DNA from 4 places in the Ruegeria sp. AD6 genome. Region 3 is predicted to be linked to each of the others. Evidence: riboswitches for the same ligand, from Rfam matches in the RefSeq annotation. Region 3 holds a riboswitch; each other region holds the start of a gene.
What was found. Region 3 has a riboswitch for cobalamin ahead of ACR0KJ_RS06605 (DUF1636 family protein). Riboswitches for the same ligand answer to the same signal wherever they lie in the genome.
Positions count from the first base shown of each region.

Region 1 (4,144 bases), on a different contig from region 3:
TTGACCCCAATCAGGATTTTGTGGTCGCGCTCAACAATTACCGCGCCAATGGTGGCGGGCATTTCCCGTTTGTGGAAACGGCTGAGCCGATCAACCTGCCCGCAATAGATATCAAGCGAATCCTCCGCGATTATCTGACCGGGAACCTGCCCGCCGACCCGCTGTCTCAGGCGGTTCATCCGTTTTCGTTCACGCCGCAGGCCGGGGTTCAGGCAATCCTCAGTACCGGGCCCGGCGCGCTGAAGTACCTGCCCGAATTGCAGAACTACGACCCTATCGTTCTGGACCCGGACCCGCAGGGGTTCGAACGCATCCGGCTGACACTCTGACGGGTTGCCATTTTCCCCAGGCTTCCCTATATCAAGCGCTGAGAGGTTGGCGCGGGCGAGCGCCTCGCCAACCTGGTCAGGTCCGGAAGGAAGCAGCCACAACGAGCCCCGCTTGGGTCGATGTCCAACCTCTCACCTTTCCCCCACGTATCCGCTCATCAGCACAATCAGGCAACCAACCGGGGCCAGATTGCCGAATTCCGGCGGGCAAATGCGCCGATATGGCCGATCTCTTTCACTCCGAACTCCTTGGGTGACAACAGGTGCCGCCGCGCGTCCGGCCCATACAGATCCACCAGACGCCATACGGCTTGTGGCGGGACGGTCTGATCGTCGTCGCTGGTGAACAGATCTACCGGAACACCCAGATCCGCCCAGCGCGCCAGTGGCAGTTTTTGCCCGATCTCAGGCACATAATTCAAAGGTGCGGTGCACCACCTGCGCCATTGCCAATAGACAGAGCCCGGCAGATCGGCACCGAACCCAATGGCTTTGCCGGGCAGATACCCCAGGGCTTTCACAAGCAGCGGTACATGCCCATGCCAGAACGCCCAGGCCAACCCCCGATAGGGCCATGGGTGATCGGACAGCGTCACCAACCCCGAGCAGACACAGATCATCCGGTCGATCTGGTCGATATCCGGCTGAATCGGCCCCAGCATTCCGCCGACGGAATGACCAATGCTCCACTGCCGGGCGTCGGGAAACCTTCGGCGCATCTCGGCCCGTGCTGCGGGCATATCGATCAGCGCCCAGTCCGACATCGTGACCTGCGAGTCGCGCATGGGGCCGGAAACAGAGTGACCGAAATCACGATAGTCATACGTCAGGCAGGCCATGCCACGCTCGGCAGCCAACCACCGGGCAAAGTGCTGGTAGTAGTCGCGCGGCACACCGGTCGCCCCGTTCAGAACCACCACCGTGTCGGGATCAGTAAAAGGCCGATACAGTCGCGCCGACAGCTGCGCCGGGCCAGCGGGAAACTGGAAATCCTCGATCTTCACGTGCTGCTGCGTGTCCAACATCGAACCTGCGGGCCTTTCTGAACCAATCGGTTTACCTGCCCAAGAGGCACAACAACCCGCAGCCGAGTCAACCCTGCTGCCACTTGACCACACGTCGCCTTAAACAAGGCATGTGGACGTGACCCCCAAAACCCCGCTTGACTCAGCAAGCGAACAGACGCTAGCGGTTGTGTGATGGTTTCCGATCCACACAATGGGTCGGGATGAAAAGGGAACACGGTGCGGTTCTGCCCGGTCAAACCGGAACGAACCAAGGCCGCGACTGCCCCCGCAACTGTAAGCGGTAAGCGATGCCGGAATGCCACTGGCCGAAAGGCTGGGAAGGTCGGCAAAGCGACGACACGCAAGTCAGGAGACCTGCCATCATCAACGTAACCGAAACTCGGGCGGGGTGTCCGGGCAGGTCCTGACAGCGCATAGCTGAACCGCCTGCCAACGCCCCCGTCCGCCGCGCGGAGGGCGCAGGATGATCTGGAAGACAAAAACCCACAAATACGTGGCGACCATTTGCCAACGCACAGGCGGGCCCTGCCCCGCAATGGCGCGTATGGCGCGCGCGCTGGCCGAGGCAATGAACAAGGCCGACCACGTCACCAGCGAAGGATTCGAAATCGAGGGCAGCAGCGACCTGACTCATTGCGCGCAAGGGTGCATGGCCCGCTTTCGCGCAGGACCTGAACAGATACGCATCTTCTGCGGGACCGAGGCGGACACGCCGATCCAAACGCTGGATACATATGCCGACCTGATTTTTGACGAGACATGCGCGGCCCTTCCGTCCGGGGCCTTGCCAAGAACACCTTGCGCCATGCTTGAGGTCTTGGCCCTGAGACCTTCAAGACCAGTCCAGGAACCGGCACGGGTATCAGCCTGAGCGCGCATCCAAAGGTGCGTGGGTCGCATTCGTGGCCCATGCCATCTGCTCGTCGGTTTCCACCGCGCAGGGGCGCAGGGCCCGCAACCGGGCCAGCGCCTTGTCTGCCGGTTCCCCGCATTCCAGCATCAGGCGCAAGACCACCATACCGGATCGCCCGCACCCACCCCGGCAATGCACCAGCACCCGGCCACCGCCGGACAAAGCCTGCCGCGCCGATGCGCTGACCGACCCCCACCGATCCTGAACGGCGCGCGGCGGGGCGCCAAAATCCTCGACCGGCAAATGAACCCATCTGCTGGCGCGGCCCTGAATGTCACTGCCAAAGGTCCGGGCCCCGTCCTGCAGCATCTCAACTTCCGTGGTCATCGAGATCACAAGACCGGGTTTCCAATCCGCAATAGTATCCAGATCGCCCGCGTAATCTCCGCCGCGTCCCGGCATCGAGGTCAGCGCAAGTGTTCCGCCTCCGACTTGCAGCGCGTAGACGACCAGTTGCGACATCAAAGATTTCCTCCCAAACCCAAGCCTGCTTGTAAAATGTGCTTCAAAAATACTGAGATTCCAGTTTACGCCGATCTCGGGTCTTTCCAAACCAAATTTCCCCGACCCTGCGGTGGACGCGGGCGGCAGCGGCCACTACGCTGCGACGACGTCCCGAATCCGCCAGAGCAGACATGACCGACACAGACAGCCCCGCCTATCAGGTTCTCGCCCGCAAATACCGTCCGGAAACCTTTGCTGATCTGGTGGGGCAGGATGCCATGGTGCGCACGCTTAAGAATGCGTTCGAAGCCGACCGCATAGCGCAAGCCTTTGTCATGACCGGCATTCGCGGCACCGGCAAGACAACCACGGCGCGGATCATCGCCAAGGGCATGAACTGCATCGGCCCCGATGGTGCGGGCGGCCCCACAACCGAACCCTGCGGCGTCTGCGAACATTGCACCGCGATCATGGAAGGCCGCCATGTCGACGTGATGGAGATGGACGCCGCCAGCCGTACCGGCGTCAATGATATTCGCGAGATCATCGACAGCGTCCGCTACCGCGCCGCCTCGGCCCGCTATAAAATCTATATCATCGACGAGGTTCACATGCTCTCGACCAGCGCCTTCAACGCGCTGCTCAAGACGCTGGAGGAACCGCCCGAGCATGTGAAGTTCATCTTCGCCACCACCGAAATCCGCAAGGTGCCGGTGACGGTTCTGTCCCGCTGCCAACGCTTCGACCTGCGCCGGATCGAGCCCGAGGATATGATCGGCCTGCTGCAAAAGATCGCCAGCGCCGAAGGGGCCGAGATTGCCGAGGACGCGCTGGCCTTGATCACCCGCGCGGCCGAGGGGTCTGCCCGGGATGCAACCTCGCTGCTGGATCAGGCGATCTCGCACGGGGCCGGGGAAACTACCGCCAATCAGGTCCGCGCCATGTTGGGACTGGCCGACCGTGGCCGGGTGCTGGACCTGATGGATATGATCCTGCGCGGCGATGCCGCCGGGGCCTTGACCGAGCTTAGCGCGCAATATGCCGAAGGGGCCGACCCGCTGGCGGTGCTGCGTGATCTGGCCGAGATCACCCATTGGGTCTCGGTCGTCAAAATCACGCCGGACGCAGCCGAGGATCCGACAGTATCCCCTGACGAGCGCGCCCGTGGCCAGCAGATGGCTGACGCCCTGCCCATGCGAGTACTGACCCGCATGTGGCAAATGCTGTTGAAGGCGCTGGAGGAGGTCTCGGCCGCCCCCAACGCCATGATGGCCGCCGAAATGGCAGTGATCCGTCTGACCCATGTGGCCGACCTGCCCAGCCCGGAAGAACTGATCAAACGTCTGCAGGATACACCTGCGCCACCAAATGGCGGACCGGGCGGCGGTATGCCGATCCACGGTAACGGCACGGCACCGGTTGAAGCGCGC
Region 1 is NZ_JBQFZQ010000012.1:47,698-51,841, forward strand. It holds gene ACR0KJ_RS17935 (bifunctional 2',3'-cyclic-nucleotide 2'-phosphodiesterase/3'-nucleotidase) at 1-329, shown strand, start outside; RNA gene ffs (signal recognition particle sRNA small type) at 369-467, shown strand; gene ACR0KJ_RS17945 (alpha/beta hydrolase family protein) at 497-1,354, opposite strand; cobalamin riboswitch at 1,513-1,733, shown strand; gene ACR0KJ_RS17950 (hypothetical protein) at 1,821-2,228, shown strand; gene ACR0KJ_RS17955 (protein-tyrosine phosphatase family protein) at 2,220-2,732, opposite strand; gene ACR0KJ_RS17960 (DNA polymerase III subunit gamma/tau) at 2,906-4,144, shown strand, end outside.
Region 1: another riboswitch for cobalamin. It lies ahead of ACR0KJ_RS17950 (hypothetical protein); the one in region 3 lies ahead of ACR0KJ_RS06605 (DUF1636 family protein).

Region 2 (4,144 bases), on a different contig from region 3:
GGCCAGAGCAGCAACAAAGAACATGCGAAACCGCAGGCCCTGAACCGGAATACCCAGCGTCGCTGCGGTGAAATCCCCGGTCAGCAGCGCGTCCAGCCAGCGGCTGCGATAGAGCGAATAGCCCAGGATCATCGCAAGCCCGATCAGGACAAGGGGAAAGGTCTCCCACCGCGCGAGGCCAAGACCGCCCAGCATCCAGAAGATCACTGAATGCGCAGCACGACTGTCGCCGGAAAAGATCAGATAGTTGGTGATGGCAGAAAACAGGAACGAGACCGCAAGCCCGGCAAGGATCAGCTTTTCGGGCGCGCTTGTGCGCAGGCCCTGAACCAGCGCGAGAACGATGCCTGACGCGATCAGACCGCCACAGAAGGCGGCAAGCGGCAGGGTCCAGAAACCAAGCACGTCCCCGGTTACCGTGATGACCAGAACCGCCCCGGCGGCGGCGCCCGAGGACAGGCCAAACAGGAAGGGGTCGGCCAGATCGTTGCGTGTGGTGGTTTGCAGCACCACGCCGACCACACCCAATCCGGCACCGATGACGGCCGCGAACAAGGCGCGGGGCAGGCGCAGGTCAAATACGATCCGGTGCAGGGGCGACATCTCGCCTTCGGTCAAGCCGGTGCCCAGCATGATCGCTGTGCCTACGTCTGCGACAGGAATGGATGTCGTGCCATAGACAACGGACAGCAGCAAAAGGGCGGTCAGAATGACCGCCCCCAGCAGGACCGCCCGGCCCGTTTGAGCCATGTCAGTTCAGCCCCGGATGCATGGCCGAAACCATCTTTTCGATGGCGTCTATGTTTGCCGGTCCCGGTGTCAGCTCTTCATAGCGCAAACCGATCCAGCGTTCGTTCTTGACGGCATCAGTCAGGGACATGGCCGGATGCTCTTGCAGGAACTTGAACGTGTCCTCGGCGCCGTTTCCGGTCTGATAGTCTAGCAGGACCAGAAATTCGGGGTTTGCGGCGGCCACTGCTTCCCATGAGGTGCGGCCCCAGCTGGTGTCCATGTCGTGGGTGACGCTGACACCGCCTGCGGCCTCGATCATGGCGTCGGGAATGGCGAATTTACCGGCGGTAAAGGGCGCATCGGCGGGACCGTCCAGCAGGAAGACGCGGGGTTTCGGCAGGTCTGCGGTTTTGGATTCGATGGCCGCCAGCTGGTCTTTCCAGCCCGAAACCAACGCTTCGGCCTTGTCTTCCACATGCATCACCTTGCCCAGACGCAGCACGTCATCGAACAGAAGGTCCATGCTGGCTTCGGGGCGGTCCTTGTTCAGGTGAACGCAGCTTTCGGTCAGGACCATGGTTTTGATGCCAAAGGGTTCCAGCGTGTCGGGGGTGACTTCGCCACCCGGCTGCATGCCGTAATACCAACCGGCAAAGAACATATCCGGCTCGACCGCGACCAGATTTTCGACGGTGGGGTATTTGGGCGCCAGTTCCGGGATGTCACCGCGTTTTGCATCGAAATCCGGGCTGGTCTTGTACCAGCCGGTAATGCCGGTCAGGCCGACAATCTTGTCCTGCAAACCCAGCGCAAAGGCCATGTCGGTCATGTTCATGTCGTGCACGACAATCCGCTCGGGCGTGCCGTCGAACACCAGTGGTTCTCCGCAATTGTCGACGGTCACTTCATGTGCCGCCGCACCACTCGCGAGGCCCGAAACAAGGACTACGGACCAGAATTTCTGCATCATCAAATTCTCCTGTTAAGATGACAGCTTTCGTTTTCGGATATCCAGCGCCGGGATCACGCGCCCTTCGTGCTGGAAACACAGGTAGTCAACGCCAAACGTATCGCGCACACGCTCGGGTGTTAGAACTTCGGGAACCGGGCCGAAGCCGGTCATGCGGGTTGCCTTCATCAAAGCGACATGGGTGGCGAATTCGGGGATCATGACCAGATCGTGCACGATCATCACAACCGTCACGCCCAGTTCGGCCACCAGCGACAGCATGTGGCCCTTGGCGTCGGGGTCGAGGTGGTTTGTCGGCTCGTCCAGAAACAGCAGCGATGGCCTTTGCGCCAGGGCCCGTGCGATATGCGCCCGCTGACGTTCGCCGCCGGACAGACGTTGCATCGGTTTATCGGCCAGCGGGACCAGTTCGGCGATCTGAAGCACCCGCTCCAGATCGACCTTATGATCCTCGGCGGACCGGTCGGCCTGAATCGGGATCTGCCCAAGGGCCACATAGTCGCGCAGTTTCAACCTGCCGTCAGGCAGTTCCTGCTGCCCGACCACGGCGATGGTGCGTGCCCGTTCCGGGGCAGACAATTGGCGCAGGCTTTGCCCCTTGATCGTCACATCACCAAGGGCCAGACGTTCGAGGCCGCAAAGCAGGTTCAACAGCGTGGTTTTCCCGGCCCCGTTCGGCCCGGCAATGGCCAGGATCGACCCCTCGTCCAACGAGAAGTTGACATCCTGTAGCAACACATCCCCATTCAGGGCGTAGTATTCGAGCCCCTTGGCAACTAGAAAACTCATATCTCGCCCTTTGTCGAAAGGCGCGGCAGACGGGCCAGAGTTTTGTAAAGCAGGTCAGGGGGCCGGTCGGTTGCGCTGGTCCAGCCGTCGTTGCTGTCGCGGAACTGACGGGCGAAGGCGGCAATCGCGTCCAGATCGGCGGGGCTTTGGATATCGCCGAACAGATACTGCGCCTTGCCTTCGGCTTGCAGCCCAACGGTCATGGGGCGTTCGCACCCTGCCATGCAGGCAATCAACCGGGTCGCAAACTCCGGTGGTAGGGTTGCGTCCAAACTGGCCTTGGCTGCCTTGGCTTCGATTTCACCCTGACAGGTCGAACAGATCAGGACGAAGTGGTCAGCTTGGGATGACATGGCTGTCCCCGCTGCGGAAACCGCGCGAAAAGAAGACGCCACGCCCGCAGGCGAAAAATTGAGCCATCAAATCCTCCTTCCAGGACGCCCCGCCCCGGGTTGGTTGCACAGGTGATGGCAGGTCTCCTGACTTGCGGGTCGTGGCTTGGCCAACCTTCCCGACCTGTTCAGGCCAGTGGTGATTTGGCGTCGCTCTGCGCTTACAGTTGCGGGGGCAGTCACGGATTTGGCCGCAGGGCCGCACCGTATTCCCATTTTCATCCCGCAGGCATCGCTACGGGAACCATCGCTGGTCAGCTAGTCTGTCGCGGATTTAATTGTCAAGCGTTCTGGCCGAGATTTTGGCGACGCGGACTGAGTGTTTAGTAGTCCGCAACCAGCAAAAATTCCGGCGCTGCGTCCTCTTCAATGGTCGCGAACCGGGGGATCGGTTGCTCGAACACATTGTCCGTGTGGTCGTCATTGACGGTTGAGACTTCACCGATCAGACAATCGTCACGCTCGGCCCAGAAGGCATGCCAGATACCGGGCATCAGGGTAACGCTTTCGCCGGGTTTCAAGCGCAGCAATTCGCCGGGCGTGATGGTCACGTCGCAGCCATCGCTGGGCACAACAACCGGATTGTCGCGATCAATGCCGCCTTCGGGGTCTGAGGCGTAGATCTCCATCACCAGATCACCGCCACCCCGGTTGATGATGTCCTCGGCCTTGATGATATGGCGGTGCATCGGAGACAATTGTTTGTCGCGCGAAATCAGCAGTTTCTCGGCATAGAGCATACCGCGACCCTGGTTCAGATCATTCACGTCGCCATTGCGCAGGGTGAACAGGAACAGGCCCAGCTCATCAAACTTGCCCTGACCGTAATCGGTAATGTCCCAGCCCAACCCTCGGGCGCGGATCGTGTCGGCCTTTGCGCTGCGCATCTGATCAGGGGACCAGTCGGCGAAGGGCGGCAGGACCGCGCCGAAGGATTTGATGAAGGCCTGCGCCTCGGTCTTGATGTCGTTGATGTCGGATCGTTTCATGTCGGTTCCCTCGTGGGATCAAAGCTCATGCGCCCAGGGCGGATTTGCCCCGGCGCGGGATACGGTGACGGCGGCGACATCGGCGCCCAGGGACAAAGCCGCGCGCAGGCTATCAGGTGTCAAGGCGCGCAGGCCCTCTTTGCTCAGGTGCCCGGCGCGGTGGAGTTCGGCCAAAACGCCCGCGTTGAACGTATCGCCGGCGCCCACAGTATCGATAACCTGCACCGGTTTGACCGCCACCGAGGTCTCGGACCCGTCCGCCAGATAGCCTG
Region 2 is NZ_JBQFZQ010000004.1:163,589-167,732, forward strand. It holds gene ACR0KJ_RS11030 (iron ABC transporter permease) at 1-750, opposite strand, end outside; gene ACR0KJ_RS11035 (ABC transporter substrate-binding protein) at 752-1,702, opposite strand; gene ACR0KJ_RS11040 (ABC transporter ATP-binding protein) at 1,715-2,491, opposite strand; gene ACR0KJ_RS11045 (DUF1636 family protein) at 2,488-2,844, opposite strand; cobalamin riboswitch at 2,944-3,147, opposite strand; gene ACR0KJ_RS11050 (D-lyxose/D-mannose family sugar isomerase) at 3,207-3,872, opposite strand; gene ACR0KJ_RS11055 (carbohydrate kinase family protein) at 3,891-4,144, opposite strand, start outside.
Region 2: another riboswitch for cobalamin. It lies ahead of ACR0KJ_RS11045 (DUF1636 family protein); the one in region 3 lies ahead of ACR0KJ_RS06605 (DUF1636 family protein).

Region 3 (4,144 bases):
TGTCCGAAAACGACAGCACCACCAGATCCGCCGGACTCTGGCCCAGATCGGTCGGGGTCTCGGTTTCCTCTAACCCGTGGCTTTCGCGGAAGACGACGTGCATGGCTTACTCGGCGGCCTCGGTCACACCCACGAGGATATCGCGGATCGCGGCCTCTTTGATGTCGTCATGCTCGGCAATCACCACAAGGCGCGAGCGGCGGTCCTCGCCGGGCTCCCATGGGCGGTCATATTGGTGACGCACGCGCGCGCCAACGGCCTGCACCAGCAGACGCATGGGCTTGCCCTGAACGGCGGCATAACCTTTGACGCGCAGGATGTTCAGCTCATTCGCCAGACGTTCGATCTTGGCAACCAGATCGGCGGGTTCGGTCTGTTCCGGCAGTTCGACGATGATGCTTTCGAAATCGTCATGCTCGTGGTCGTGGTGGCCGTCGTGATGCGACGGTCGAGCGTCCATGTCATCCTCGGCGGCGGCCTCAAGGCCCAGCACGACGCGCACGTCCACGGCACCTTCGGCCACTTCAACCACGGGCAGAGGGCGCGGGGCTTCGGCCGCGATGATTTCTTTGGCTTTCGCCACACCTTCGGGACCGGCCAGATCGGGTTTGGTCAGCAGGATGATGTCGGCGCAGGAAATCTGATCCTCGAACACCTCGGACAGGGGCGTTTCGTGGTCGATCGAGTCATCGGCCAGACGCTGCGCATCCACAGCTTCGACATTCGGCGCGAAGCGACCGGCGGCGACAGCCTCGGCATCGGCCAGAGCGATCACGCCATCCACGGTGATTTTCGACCGGATATCGGGCCAGTCGAACGCCTTGAGCAGCGGTTTCGGCAGGGCGAGGCCTGAGGTTTCGATCAGGATGTGATCGGGGCGCGGCTCCAGCGCCATCAGCGCCTCAATGGTGGGGATGAAATCATCAGCCACGGTGCAGCATATGCAGCCATTGGCCAGTTCCATGATGTTTTCCGCCGGGCAATCCGGGATCGCGCAGGATTTCAGGATGTCGCCATCGACGCCCACATCGCCAAATTCGTTGACCACCACGGCCAGACGCTTGCCCTGCGGGTTCTGCATCAGATGCTTGACCAGCGTCGTTTTGCCCGAACCCAGAAAGCCGGTGATCACAGTGACGGGGAGTTTTTCGAGATTGCTCATTTCAGGGCTCCAATCGGGGGAATACGGGCCGCACAGTTTTTGCGGAAATGTTCGGTGCGCTCGCGCCATTTGACCAGACCGTCCTCGGTCGCGAGGTATTTGGTGACACCGTCGACGATGGTTTCGACATGGTCGGTCTCATTGAGGTTCTCATAGACAAAGGTCCAGCGATCCGGCCCGCCGCGCAGCACGATGGAACAGCCCTGATCGCAGTTCGACAGGCATTCTACGGCTTTCAGCGTGACGCCCTCGGGCAGATCCGCCTGTTCCAGCGCTTTGTGCAGCAATGTGCCAGGGCGCTGATCATCATCCTCGATGGGCAGCCCACGGCGGCAGGTGGTGCAGACCAGCAGCTCGACCGGCGCAGTCTCGGTCATGTCTCTCATCCCCCCAAATCCTCTTCGCGGGGGACGGGGTTTCATGCGGGCCACGCGATGCACATGGACCCGACACCGGAACACCCCGCCCGGTTTCAACTTCGGGTGCTGGCAGGTCTCCCGGCTTGCGGATGTCAGAGGCCCGGTTCGTCTGGCTCCTCTGTCGGATGTCCCGCCTTCCCGGCTTTGCAGCCAGTGGCATTGGGCACCCTCTCCGGTCACGGTCGCGGGGGCGGCTGCGTTTGGCGGATAACCCGTTGACGCATTCCCTTTTCATCGGCTGTCGCCGACACCAACGACAGGGACATGCGGCACGTGCGGGCAGGTTGTCAAGCGCGATGCGACCACCATCGCGTGGCTAGGATGAAAAGCGACCTGCCAGCGTCGCTGGGCGGCATGACGCGGTGCCCGCGACATGGTCGCATACCGGAAATCACGCAGGGAGACGCGAATAATGAAAGTTGGGTTCATCGGACTTGGAAATGTGGGCGGAAAACTCTCGGGCTCGTTGCTGCGCAACGGGATCGACCTGACGGTCCATGACCTCAATGCAGACCTGGTGGCAGAATTCGTCGAAAAGGGCGCAAGGGCCGCCGAAAGCCCGGCCCAGCTGATGCGCGATTGCGACGCGGTGATCACCTGCTTGCCATCGCCTGCCGCCTCGGACGCTGTCATGCAGGAGATGTTGCCCGAGGTCGGCCCCGGCAAAATCTGGATGGAGATGTCCACCACCGACGAGGCCGAGGCCAAGCGGCTGGGTGCCTTGGTCATCGAGCGGGGCGGGGCGGCGGTTGATTGCCCGGTTTCCGGCGGATGCCACCGGGCGGCAACCGGCAATATCTCGATCTTCGCGGGTTGCGACCGGGATACCTTTGAGCGAATCCTGCCCTTCCTGACAACGATGGGCCGTCGGGTGTTGCATACGGGCGATCTGGGCTCGGCCTCGGTTCTGAAAGTTCTGACCAACTATCTGGCAACCGCCAACCTGATCACCTGCGCCGAAGCGCTGGTGACCGCCAAAGCCGCCGGGATGGACCTGAACACGACCTATGAGGCGATCAAAATCTCGTCCGGTACGTCGTTTGTGCATGAGACCGAAAGCCAGGTCATCCTGAACGGTTCGCGGGATATTTCCTTCACAATGGACCTTGTCAAAAAGGATATCGGCCTGTTTCAGGACGTCGCCGACCGCGCGGGTGTCCCACTTGAGATCAACCCGATCATGATCAAGATCTTCGAGGACGGCATCGCACGCTACGGCGAACGCGAACTGTCGCCCAACATCATCAAACGCCTGGAAGACGCCACCGGCCTCGACATCCGCGCGCCCGGCTTTCCACCTGAAATGCAGGACGATGAACCTGAAGAACCGGGTTATGAGGTTATCCCGGCGGGGCGCGATTCCTAAGAGAGGCGCGCTTTCGTCTTTGCGTCGCGAGGTGGAGGTATTGAAGGAAGTGGAGGCGAGTACCGGAATCGAACCGGTGTACACGGATTTGCAATCCAATACTTTATCGTTATTAAACAATAATTTAGATCGAAAAAAGTATCAAGACAAAGCTGGAACTATCAGTGAACATGATACCGGTGAAACAGGGGGTTTTCCTGCGGTTCTGACGCCGGTTTGGGGCGCTCGATGAGCCGCCATAGTTTTGATCCTGACATTGCCGCGTTGGTAGGGCTAAACGCGGCTGTGATTTTCCAGAACATCACCTTCTGGATCGAGAAGAACCAAGCCAACCGGCGCAATCTTCGGGATGGGCGCTATTGGACCTACAACTCAATCTCTGCATTTGCCGAGCTGTTTCCTTACTTGACCGAAAAGCAGATCCGCACAGCGCTGGATAAGCTGCTTACATCAAAGCTGATCCTGAAGGGAAATTTTAGCGATGACCGTTATGATCGAACGTGCTGGTATGCGTTGGGCGATTGCATTTGCCCAAATGGGCAGATCGAGAAGACCAAATGGGAAAATGATACATTTGCCCGAGAGGGCAAGCCGTCTGCCCCTGAGGGCAAATCATGTAAGAACAGATATAAACCAAATATAAATCCATATCCTTCGCGAGAGGTGGAAACGGATAATGAAGCTGAGAAAATCTTGGCGACATATCCCGAAGATCGCATTCGCCGGAAAACGGATTGCTTGCTGGCGATTCGGGAGATCCTGACGAATGATGTTGCTGCTGGCGACCTGATTGAGGCGGTTCAGGCCTATGCCAGTGAAAGCGCGGGGTTCACCCGTTCCAAGGTTTGTTTTTCGGATAACTGGTTCAACTCTGTTCGTTGGCAGAGGTATGTTCAAGAAGCCCAGATCCAGCGAGAGGACGCTAAAGCCAAAGAGGCCGAGGCGCTGAAAGGGCTGGCGGTTTGGATCACAGATCGCAGTCCGCTTTGTCGGCACATTTCGCCCAGCCAGATCACGGCGCTTTTGGCCGCTAAACTGGTGACGCCGTTGCAGATTCAGGCAGCAGGGCTTGGCTGATGGGTAAAACAGAACCGTTTTCAGTGCAAAGAGCAAGGCGACCCATGTCATACGCTGATGCTTCTGACATGGGACCTTGCGAGGGGTGGCAAGCCTCCCCTTCGAACCCCACCGGCGGGG
Region 3 is NZ_JBQFZQ010000001.1:1,340,144-1,344,287, reverse strand. It holds gene cobN (cobaltochelatase subunit CobN) at 1-103, opposite strand, end outside; gene cobW (cobalamin biosynthesis protein CobW) at 107-1,162, opposite strand; gene ACR0KJ_RS06605 (DUF1636 family protein) at 1,159-1,539, opposite strand; cobalamin riboswitch at 1,633-1,851, opposite strand; gene ACR0KJ_RS06600 (NAD(P)-dependent oxidoreductase) at 1,955-2,947, shown strand; gene ACR0KJ_RS06595 (hypothetical protein) at 3,176-4,024, shown strand; gene ACR0KJ_RS06590 (plasmid mobilization protein) at 4,069-4,144, shown strand, end outside.

Region 4 (4,144 bases), on a different contig from region 3:
AAGGCCGCGTTGGAAGCGGGTGAGGAACTGATCGACTGGGCAAAAAGCAACAAGGCTTATCAGGCGGCGTTTGGCGCGTCGGCACCCACGTAAGCCCTGTTGGATTGTTGGGGTTGAAACGAATTCAGTGGCACTCGCATTGATTTCGACACCTCGCTCCTGGATCTCTTCCAACACACGCTGATAGCGCCAAGCTGCATCGCGGGCCGCCCTTCAAACGGGCATGCTGAATGGTCGGTGCGCGTGGTCTTGCAAACCGCGCCCATCTGTATACCATTGGATACAATTGATCCTATGACATCGGGCCTGAAATTTGTCCGTCCAAGCCACATCCCCAAGCCGCCCCGTAAGGCGGGCCATCACCTTCGGCCTTGCCGTGCTGGGAACGGTCGTGTTCTGGATACTGGGCCTGCCCCTGCCCTTTCTGTTCGGCCCCATGACCACCTGCCTGATTGCGGCACTGGCGCATGCGCCGATGGAGGGGTTCGGGCAAATCTCGGTCGCGGCGCGTACCATCCTGGGCGTGGCGGTGGGGGCTTCGATCACGCCTGATCTGTTTGGCCAACTGCCGAAAATGGCAGCGTCAATTGCTCTGATCCCGCCCTTCATCCTATTGATCGCTTTGGTCGGGGTGCCGTTCTTTCGCAAGGTCTGGGGCTTTGACGACAAAACGGCCTTTTACGCCGCGATGCCCGGCGGGTTGCAGGACATGATCATCTTCGGCACCGAGGCCGGTGCCAATCCGCGCGCCCTGTCCCTGATCCATGGCACGCGCGTGCTGATCATCGTGACGCTCGCCCCGTTGTTCCTGACCCTGTTCTACGACGCTGACCTGACCAACCCCATTGGCGAACCCGCCCGCGACCTGCCCTTGCACGAACTGGCGCTGATGGTCGTCGCCGCCATTGTCGGCTGGAAAGGCGGTGAGCGGATCGGCCTGTTCGGAGCGTCCATTCTGGGCCCGATGATCCTGACTGCGGCCTTGTCACTGGGCGATTTCATCCACACCCGCCCACCGCGCGAGGCGATCCTTGTCGCGCAATTCTTTATCGGCTGCACCATCGGCGTAAAATTTATCGGTGTCACATGGGTCGAGCTGCGCAAAGTTGTGGCGGCGGGCTGCGCCTATGTTGTTGTGTTGGCCATACTTGCGGCGGCCTTCACGGCCCTTGTGACCACGTTGGGGTTCGGGCAACCGATTGAGGCCTTCCTAGCCTATGCCCCCGGCGGGCAGGCTGAAATGACGGTCTTGGCCATCGTCTCGGGCGCGGATCTCGGGTTTGTCATTACCCACCACCTGACACGGATCGTTCTGGTGATCATCGGCGCGCCCATCGCGGCCAGTCTTCTGGTGCGCTGGTCCCGCTCTCGGGATTAGAGGGGTTTCGCAGTTTGATTTGGATTCAATTCCTTCCGGGTTGCAATCCGACGCTGCGTGCTTTGCTGGCACCAGTAGACAGGGCTCTGGCCTTATGAGACTGTGCAGCCGATGGTGTCCGACGCTCTGAGTCGGCTGAAAAGGGAATGCGGTGCGGGCAAACGCCCAAGGCCGCAACTGCCCCCGCAACTGTAAGCGGCGAGCGACCCCCGACAGACCACTGGATGACCCCGCTTGGGTTGTCCGGGAAGGACGGGGACAGCGATGAACCGCAAGTCAGGAGACCTGCCATCTCAGGCGCATATGTGCCGCAGTCACCTTAACTCGGGCGGGGTGCCCGTGGACGGAGCGACAAGAGATGGACCGCACTGGCCAGACATCACTGTTGATGCCCCCACAGGCCGCCCAAAAGCGCGGAGGGCGTCGTTATGCTTGACCTGACCATTTCCCAACTGGATACCGGCCACGTGCCACCGCAGCGCGCGCAAGAACTGGGGCAGATGGGCTATATGCAATGGCTGGGCGGCCTGCCCGGTTCGGCAAACTACCATGCGCAGGCACGGATTGCTTTGGCCAAGGCCAAACCGTTTGCCGAGACTTCACCCGCCATCGCTGTGTTCTGCGACTTGCTGGCCCGATCCATGCAGATGCCCCTGGAACCATTGTTCCTGGCCCTGCCCGCAAAACAGCGCCGAGGGGGCCATCGCGCGCGCCGCGCCGCCTTGTAACCTCATGCGGGCAATTCAGCTTGTGCCATCGCCCGCATTTTGGACGATTTTGGCCGGGCAATGCTTTGGCTGCTTATTGGTGACTCGGTTGGATTTGCGCGCCGAACAAGACACATTATGATGCAAGCTCATAATTTTGTCGAATAACAATCATTTCACCTCATAATGCCAACGCGCTATACCTTCGGCCAACACAGCCGATTGGATACCGCGAATGCTTGACTTTACCTTGCCCGACACACCCGCGCTCGCGACGCTGCGCGCATTGGCTGCCCAGCGCATCCTGATCCTTGACGGGGCCATGGGCACAATGATCCAGACGCTGAACATGACCGAAGAGGATTTTACCGCCAACGGTCACATCCATGGCCCCGGCTGTCGGCATCACTATCACCCGGATCATCCGCAACAGGGCAACAACGACCTGTTGGTGCTGACCCAGCCGCAGGCGGTTGAGGATATACAGTATGAATTCGCAATGGCCGGGGCGGACATCCTTGAAACCAACACTTTTTCCTCAACAACCATCGCGCAGGCCGATTACGGGCTGGAGGCTGCGGTGCATGATCTGAACGTCGCAGGCGCGCAGGTGGCGCGGCGCGCGGCGGACCGGGCCACGGCTGAGGACGGCAAACCCCGGTTTGTGGCCGGGGCTGTGGGGCCGACGAACCGGACGGCCTCGATCAGCCCGGATGTGAACGATCCCGGATACCGCGCCGTCAGTTTTGATGATCTGCGCATAGCCTATGGCCAGCAGATCGACGGGCTGATCGAAGGAGGCTCTGACCTGATCCTGATCGAGACGATCTTTGACACGCTGAACGCCAAGGCGGCGATTTTTGCGGCTTTCGAGAGCTTCGCCAAGGCCGGACGTCGCCTGCCGCTGATGATCTCGGGCACGATCACCGATGCCTCGGGCCGGACGCTTTCTGGCCAGACGCCCACCGCCTTCTGGCACTCGGTCGCCCATGCGCGCCCTTTCACCGTCGGGCTGAACTGCGCCCTTGGCGCTGCATCCATGCGCCCGCATATGGCCGAGATTTCGGGCGTGGCTACCGCCCTGACCTGCGCCTACCCCAATGCGGGCCTGCCGAATGAGTTCGGACAGTATGACGAAACCCCGGACCAGACCGCCGCTCAGGTCGAAGAGTTTGCCCGCGATGGCATCGTCAACGTGGTCGGCGGTTGCTGCGGCACCACACCCGACCATATTCGCGCGATTGCCGAAGCGGTTGCCCCTTTTGCCCCCAGAAAGGTACCAGCATGACCCGTCACCTGCGCCTCTCAGGGCTGGAGCCTTTTCTCCTGACGCCCGACATCCCCTTTGTGAATGTGGGTGAGCGGACCAACGTCACCGGCTCGGCCCGGTTTCGCAAGCTGATCGTGAACCGCGACTATGCCGCCGCGCTGGACGTTGCGCGGGATCAGGTGGAAAACGGCGCTCAGATCATCGACATCAACATGGATGAAGGGCTGATCGACAGCAAACAGGCGATGGTCGAATACCTGAACCTTGTCGCGTCCGAGCCCGATATCGCCCGCGTGCCAATCATGATCGACAGCTCGAAGTGGGAGGTGATCGAGGCCGGGCTGCAATGCGTGCAGGGAAAGCCTGTGGTGAACTCGATCAGCCTGAAAGAGGGCGAAGAGGCGTTTCGCCATCACGCGGGTCTGTGTCTGGCCTATGGGGCTGCTTTGGTGGTCATGGCCTTTGACGAGGCCGGTCAGGCCGACACCTTCGAGCGCAAGACCGAGATTTGCGCCCGCGCTTATCGCATTCTGGTCGAGGATATGGGGTTCCCACCCGAAGACATCATCTTTGACCCCAACATCTTTGCCGTCGCCACGGGAATCGAGGAACACGACAATTACGGCGTCGATTTCATCGAGGCGACCCGCTGGATAAGTCAGAACCTGCCCCATGCACATGTCTCGGGCGGGGTGTCGAACCTGTCTTTCAGCTTTCGTGGCAATGAACCGGTGCGCGAGGCGATGCATGCGGTGTTCCTGTACCATGCCATTCAGGCCGGGATGGATA
Region 4 is NZ_JBQFZQ010000002.1:233,098-237,241, forward strand. It holds gene ACR0KJ_RS08060 (hypothetical protein) at 1-93, shown strand, start outside; gene ACR0KJ_RS08065 (AbrB family transcriptional regulator) at 314-1,378, shown strand; cobalamin riboswitch at 1,474-1,685, shown strand; gene ACR0KJ_RS08070 (hypothetical protein) at 1,807-2,106, shown strand; gene ACR0KJ_RS08075 (homocysteine S-methyltransferase family protein) at 2,321-3,373, shown strand; gene metH (methionine synthase) at 3,370-4,144, shown strand, end outside.
Region 4: another riboswitch for cobalamin. It lies ahead of ACR0KJ_RS08070 (hypothetical protein); the one in region 3 lies ahead of ACR0KJ_RS06605 (DUF1636 family protein).